Regions from separate parts of the Delftia sp. K82 genome, predicted to be linked through region 2. Evidence: predicted binding sites of a transcription regulator. Region 2 holds the regulator's gene; the other holds the start of a gene.
The links. The regulator LexA, encoded in region 2, represses DNA repair genes until DNA is damaged. The targets are predictions, from matches to a motif close to ACTGTATNNNNATACAGT.

Region 1 (3,398 bases), 1.7 Mb from region 2:
CAGTGCCGCAATGCGCTGGACCATGCGATCGGGCTCGCCCAGCTGGCCGTGCTCGTAGGCCACGATGTGCCAGCCCGCGCAGGCCTGCAGCAGCTCGCCGGGCGCCAGCAGGAAATCGGGGCGGGAAGGCTTGCCGAAAGCCTCGTTGCCCTGGGCAAAGGTTTCGTACAGCAGCACGCCGCCGGGGGCCACGCTGTCCAGCAGTGCCGGCCACAGCGGGCGCCACAAATAGTGGGTCACGACCACGGCGCCGAACTGCCGGCCGGGCAGGGGCCAGGGGCCGTTTTCGATGTCGGCGCACAGCAGCTCGCCCACGCCCTGCAGGCCGGCCAGGGCCTGGGCGTCGCGGTCCACGCCGGTGACGGCGTGGCCACGCGCATGGAACCAGCGCATGTGCCGGCCGGGGCCGCAGGCCACGTCAAGCACCGAGGCCTGGGGCGCCAGAAGGTGTGACCAGCGTTGGATCCAGGGCGAGGGCGGCTTGGCTGCGTGCATGTGCAATTTTGGAAATAAAGTGAAAGCGGCCGACATTGTGCCGGCAGGCCTTCGCAGCTGCCGCTTCCATTTCAGAAGCAGGCCCAGATCTGGTCTGCCATGCCCAGCATGAACTGCGGCTGCAGGTAGAGCATGAAGACCAGACCCAGCACCAGCAGCACGGCGGCCCACAGCGCCAGCCTGCGCAGGATGCGTGGGCGGGGCTTGGTGGATGTCGTCATGGATGTCGTCATCTCAGGCAGCGGCCTGGGCCGCGCGCAACCGTGCCACGGGGGCTTCGCGGATGGGCAGGTTCAGCAGGCCGGCGGCCACGCCCAGGCCGATGGCGAGGTACCAGACCACCTGGTAGCTGCCCGTGTGGTCATAGAGATAGCCGCCCAGCCAGACGCCCAGGAAGCTGCCCACCTGGTGGCTGAAGAACACCATGCCGCTCAACATGGACAGATGCTGCACGCCGAAGATCTGTGCCACGGTGGCATTGGTCAGCGGCACGGTGGACAGCCACAGCAGGCCCATGGCGGCAGAGAAGATGTAGACCGACCAGGGCGTCAGCGGCGCCAGCAGGAAGAGCACGATCACCACCGAGCGCGTGAAGTAGATGGTGGACAGCAGGTAGCGCTTGGGCAGGCGCTGGCCCAGGTTGCCGGCCACGTAGGTGCCAACGATGTTGAACAGCCCCACCAGCGCCAGCGAGATGCTGGCCACCTGCGGTGCCAGGCCGTAGTCCTTGAGGTAGCTGGGCATGTGCACGCCGATGAACATCACCTGGAAGCCGCAGACGAAGTAGCCGGCCGTCAGCAGCACGAAGCTGGGCGTGCGCAGCGCTTCGGCGACGGCCTGGCCCGCGCTCTGGTCGCGCACGGGACGGGCGTTGCCGGGCTGGAAGCCGGGCTCGCGCAGGCCGAAGGCCAGCGGAATGATCATCAGCGCGCACAGCGACAGCAGCAGCAGGGCGTTGGACCAGCCGAAGTTCGAGATCAGGCTGCCTTCCACGGGCACCATGAAGAACTGGCCGAAGGAGCCCGCCGCCGCCGTCACGCCCATGGCCCAGCTGCGCCGCGCCACGGGAATCTGGCGGCCCAGCACACCGTAGATCACGGCATAGGTGGTGCCTGCCTGCGCTGCGCCGATCACCACGCCGGCCGTCAGGGCGAACCAGGTTGTCGTGGGCGCCATGGCCATGCCGGCCAGGCCCAGCGCATACAGCAGCGCGCCCACCAGGAGCACGCGGAAGGCGCCGAAGCGATCGGCCAGCATGCCGCCGAAGATGCCGAGCACGCCCCAGGACAGGTTCTGGATGGCGATGGCCAGCGCGAAGGACTCGCGCGTCCAGCCCATCTCCTGGGTGATGGGCTGTAGCCACAGGCCGAAGCCGTGGCGGATTCCCATGGACAGCGTCACGACTGCGCCCCCGCACAGCAGTATCTGCACCATGGACATGGGTTGGTTGTTTTTTTGCATGCGGCAAACTTTAGCGAAACTCCGGGTTTTGCGCTGTGCCGCTTGGGTCGCCCATGCGCCAGCGCGGCCCTTGATGGCGGCGGCTTTTTCGGGATAGTCACTGTCAATGACTGTGAATGCATCCAGCACTGAGCCGGGCCGCGCACTACAATCCGCCCCCATGGCAGTCAAACCATCTCCCACTTCCGCCAGCGAATACTCCGAAGGCTCGATACGCGTGCTCAAGGGCCTTGAGCCCGTCAAGCAGCGTCCCGGCATGTACACGCGCACCGACAACCCCCTGCACGTGCTGCAGGAGGTGATCGACAACGCGGCCGACGAGGCACTGGCCGGCTTCGGCAAGAAAATCCGCTTTACCCTGCATTCCGACGGCTCCTACAGCGTCGAAGACGACGGCCGGGGCATCCCCTTCGGCATGCATCCCGAGGAAAAGGCGCCCGTGGTGGAGCTGGTCTTCACGCGGCTGCATGCGGGCGGCAAGTTCGACAAGGGCAAGGGCGGCGCCTACAGCTTCTCGGGGGGCCTGCACGGCGTGGGCGTCTCGGTCACGAATGCACTGGCCACGCGGCTTGAGGCCTGCATCCACCGCGAGGGCAAGGTGGCCACCATCGCCTTCTCGGGCGGCGACGTGGTCGAGCCCCTGCAGTCGCGGCCGCTGGCCGCGGGCGAACGCAAGCAGGGCACGACCGTGCGCGTGTGGCCCGATGCCCGCTATTTCGAATCGCCCCAGCTGCCCATGGGCGAGCTGATGCACCTGCTGCGCAGCAAGGCCGTGCTCATGCCCGGCGTGTCTGTGACCCTGGTCAACGAGAAGACGCGCGACACCCAGACCTGGCAGTTCAAGGGCGGCCTGCGCGACTACCTGCAGCAAAGCCTGCATGGCGAGGCGGTCATCCCCCTGTTCGAGGGCGAGGGCTTTGCCGACCGCCACCACGACAGCTTTGCCGAAGGCGAGGGCGCCGCCTGGTGCGTGGCCTTCACCGAGGACGGCGCACCGCTGCGCGAAAGCTATGTCAACCTGATCCCGACCACCGCCGGCGGCACGCATGACAGCGGCCTGCGCGACGGCCTGTTCCAGGCGGTCAAGGCCTTCATCGAGATGCACTCGCTGCTGCCCAAGGGCGTCAAGCTCATGCCGGACGACGTCTTTGCGCGCGCCAGCTATGTGCTCAACGCCAAGGTGCTGGACCCGCAGTTCCAGGGCCAGATCAAGGAGCGCCTGAACTCGCGCGATGCCGTGCGCCTGGTCAGCGGCTATGTGCGCCCCGCGCTGGAGCTGTGGCTCAACGAGCACGTGGAATGGGGCCGCAAGCTGGCCGAGATCGCCATCAAGGCCGCGCAGACCCGCCAGAAGGCGGGCCAGAAGGTCGAAAAGCGCAAGGGCTCGGGCGTGGCCGTGCTGCCGGGCAAGCTCACCGATTGCGAAAGCCGCGACCTGAGCC
Region 2 (3,398 bases):
TGGCGGTCGTCAAAAACGGTGTCCAAGGCGGTTGCCGTATCCAGGGCCACCAGGGAGCCGTCGGGTAGCTTTAGATCCCGGCGCTCGCCCGTGGCTGTGCGCTGCCCGGCCTGCCAGCTTTCCAGTGGTGCGCCTTTCCAGGCCATCCAGGCCATGGCGCCGCTGCCCAGGCCCAGAGCCACGCCGCGCACCACGGAGCGGCGGGTGGGCGAGGTGCGACGGCCCAGCGCCTGGCGCGCCAGTGGTGCGGGCAGATGCGACAGTTGCGCGGTGACGGATTGCACGCGCAGCCAGGCGCGCTGGTGGGCGGGATCGGCCTCATGCCATTTCTGCCAGTCCTGTTGCAGGCCTGCTGTGGCAGAGGCGCCGCGCAGTTTCACGTGCCAGGCGGCGGCCTCATGCAAGGCGCGGCGGTCGTTGCCTTCCAGATGTCTCTCGCCCATGTGGCTATGCCAGGACCAGGCAGCAATGCTCCATCGCCCGGGTCAGGTAGTTGCTGACGGTGCGCAGCGATACACCCAGGCGCTGGGCGATCTCTGGGTAGCTCAGTTCCTCGAACTGGGCCAGCACGAAGGCTTCGCGAACCTTGGGAGGAAGGCTTTGGAGCATGCGGTCCACATCCAGCAGGGTCTGCTGGACGATGGCCTGCTCTTCGGGCGAAGGCGCCAGTGATTGTGGCAACTGGGCCAGATAGTCCAGATAGGACTGCTCCAGCGTGCGGCGGCGAAACAGGTCGGCGACCAGGCCCCGGGCGATGGTGGCCAAGTAGCGCCTGGGTTCGCGGATGTCCTGCTGCGGCAGGGGCGAGCGCAGCAGGCGCACAAAGGTGTCCTGGGCCAGGTCGGCGGCATCGTCACGGTTTCCCAGGCGTTTGCGCAACAGGCTTTCCAGCCAGGGATGGTGATTCTGGTAGAGGCTGTGCACGGAGAAGGCTGGGGCGGAGGAGGCGGGCGCAGTGGCAATCGCTGCTGCAAAAGATAATAAGAATGCTTATCAATTATCTTTCAGGCCTGCGCCCCTCCCGCAAAGAGGGCGTCCACTTGTTGCATGTGCGCTACAGGGTAGTGGTGGCCGCCAGCCTGCAGCAGCTTTGCGCAGGCCGATTCCTCGTGCGGCACGCGGTCCGCGCCGCCCAGGTTTGTGTCGTGCAAGGTGTGTCGCACACCTTGCATCGGGCCTCAGTTGGCTGCCGGTCCGCCATGCGCCTCCATGCGCTCCAGCGCAGCGCAGACATCGGCCATGCGCCCGGAGATGAACAGGCATTCCGGCTGCTCCTGCGGCGACCGCTGGATGATGCGCAGGCCTGAAGGCTGCTCAGGTGCGGATTGCAGGGCGGGCTGCGTCGGCAGCAAGGGCAGGATCAGCTGGGCATCTCCATGGTCTGCAGCGCGTGCGGCCTTGCCGCGGCGCTGCTGGCTGCGCCGGCGTGCCTTGCTGAAAGAGATCACGTTGGCGGACTCGGGTGCTGCAGCAGGTAATGGCTGGCACGCAGGGGCTTGTGCAAGTGGCATGGCCGACTCCATGGCGGTCGCAGTCAGGCGGATGCCATGTGCCAGGCGCAGGAAGGAAAAAGAAGACAGTGTTGGCAGAGCGAATCCCATGTGACGACTCCTGTTGGCGTGTTTCAAAGAGGCATGGACACAGGCAGGATTGCGGTTTGCGGGCAAAGCTCCGCCCAGGGCGAAGCTCCAAGGCTTCGCGCCTACCACCTGGGCGGTGCGTGAAATGGGGTGAGGCGGCCTGAGAAGGGCCGCCAGTCCGGCTTACATGGACATGCTGTTGCGGATCAGCCCCACGGCCAGGCCTTCAATGGCAAAGGCCTCTTCGGGGGCGACGCGAATCACCGGGTAATCGGGGTTTTCCGGCAGAAGTTCCACGCCCTGCGTGGTGCGGCGCAGGCGCTTGACGGTGACTTCATCACCCAGGCGCGCCACGACGATCTGGCCGTTGCGGGCTTCGTGTGCGGACTGCACGGCCAGCAGGTCGCCGTCCATGATGCCCGCGTCGCGCATGGACATGCCACGCACGCGCAGCAGATAGTCGGGGCGCGTCTGGAACAGGCTGGGCTCGACGGAATAGGTTTGGTCGATATGTTCCTGGGCGAGAATGGGCGAGCCCGCCGCAACGCGGCCCACCAGGGGCAGCATCAGCGGTGCCAGGGCCGACAGCGGCAGTCCGAAGCTGGTGCCGCGCGCGGCATTGATGTTGCGCACGGTGTCGGTACGCAGGCGAATGCCGCGCGAGGTGCCGCTGACCAGTTCGATCACACCTTTGCGGGCCAGGGCCTGCAGGTGTTCCTCGGCAGCGTTGGCGGACTTGAAGCCCAGCGTGTTGGCGATTTCCGCGCGTGTGGGAGGCGCGCCCGTGCGGGAGATGGCGGCCTGGATCAGGTCCAGGATCTGTTGCTGGCGGGCGGTGAGCTTGGGATGGTCGAGCATGGCGTGCGTCCGGTCCTTGAGGGCAGATGGCAGGCTGGGAGGCCATCTGATGATTTATACAGTATCTGTATTTTTAACCAGTTTTCCAAGAGGTGCAAGTGGGGCAGTCAAAGTTGGTGATTCTGGGCACGGGCGGGACCATCGCCGGCCGGGCGGATTCGCAGTCGCAGGGCGTGGGGTACAAGGCCGGGCAGATCACGGTGCAGTCGCTGCTGGAGGCCGTGCCGGACCTGGAGCAGCAGGCGCTGGGACCCGTGCAGACGCAGCAGATCGCGCAGGTGGACAGCAAGGATATGGACTGGCCCGTGTGGCGCGCGTTGCTGCGCGCCTGCACGCAGGCGCTGGAGGATGCGGACACACGCGCCGTGGTGATCACGCATGGAACGGACACGCTGGAAGAGACGGCCTGGCTGCTGCACAGCCTGCTGCCGGCCACCAAGCCCATTGTGCTGACCTGCGCCATGCGCCCGGCCACGGCCCTGTTGGCCGACGGGCCGCAGAATCTGCGCGATGCCGTGAGCCTGGCTGCCAGCGGCGGGCGCAGCGGCGTATGGGTGGTGGCAGGCGGCGAGGTGCATGCGGCAGACCAGGTGCAGAAGGTCCATCCCTACCGGCTGCAGGCAATGCGCTCCGTGGAAGGCGGGCCGCAGGCGTTGGTGGAGGAAGGGCGTGTGCGCTGGCTGGTGCCCGATGCGCCGTCCGCGCGGACCATGGTGCCTGCGGCCATGTCATCTGATCTGCTGGCGCTGGATGAGCTGCCCTGGGTCGAGGTGGTGTTCAGTGGCGCCTTGGCGCGTGCCAGCGGCGTGAATGCGCTGGTGGCGGCAGGCGTGCGTGGCATCGTCGTGGCTGGCACGGGCAATGCGACGGTTCACGAAGGCATGGAAGCGGCCTTGCAGCGTGCCCGTGACAAGGGCGTCTGGATCTGGCGGGGCACGCGCTGTGCCGAAGGCCTGCCCG

Region 1: KDK82_RS03515 (DNA topoisomerase IV subunit B) is a predicted target of LexA. The motif match lies at 2,066-2,083, and genes of this name have one in related genera.

The regions. Positions count from the first base shown of each region.
Region 1 covers NZ_MYFL01000001.1:787,544-790,941, forward strand. The annotation lists gene KDK82_RS03505 (bifunctional 2-polyprenyl-6-hydroxyphenol methylase/3-demethylubiquinol 3-O-methyltransferase UbiG) at 1-495, opposite strand, end outside; gene KDK82_RS32595 (hypothetical protein) at 567-716, opposite strand; gene KDK82_RS03510 (MFS transporter) at 730-1,935, opposite strand; gene KDK82_RS03515 (DNA topoisomerase IV subunit B) at 2,117-3,398, shown strand, end outside.
Region 2 covers NZ_MYFL01000001.1:2,493,541-2,496,938, reverse strand. The annotation lists gene KDK82_RS11020 (FecR domain-containing protein) at 1-443, opposite strand, end outside; gene KDK82_RS11015 (sigma-70 family RNA polymerase sigma factor) at 448-924, opposite strand; gene KDK82_RS32745 (hypothetical protein) at 1,005-1,151, opposite strand; gene KDK82_RS11010 (hypothetical protein) at 1,179-1,601, opposite strand; gene lexA (transcriptional repressor LexA) at 1,764-2,438, opposite strand; gene KDK82_RS11000 (asparaginase) at 2,537-3,398, shown strand, end outside.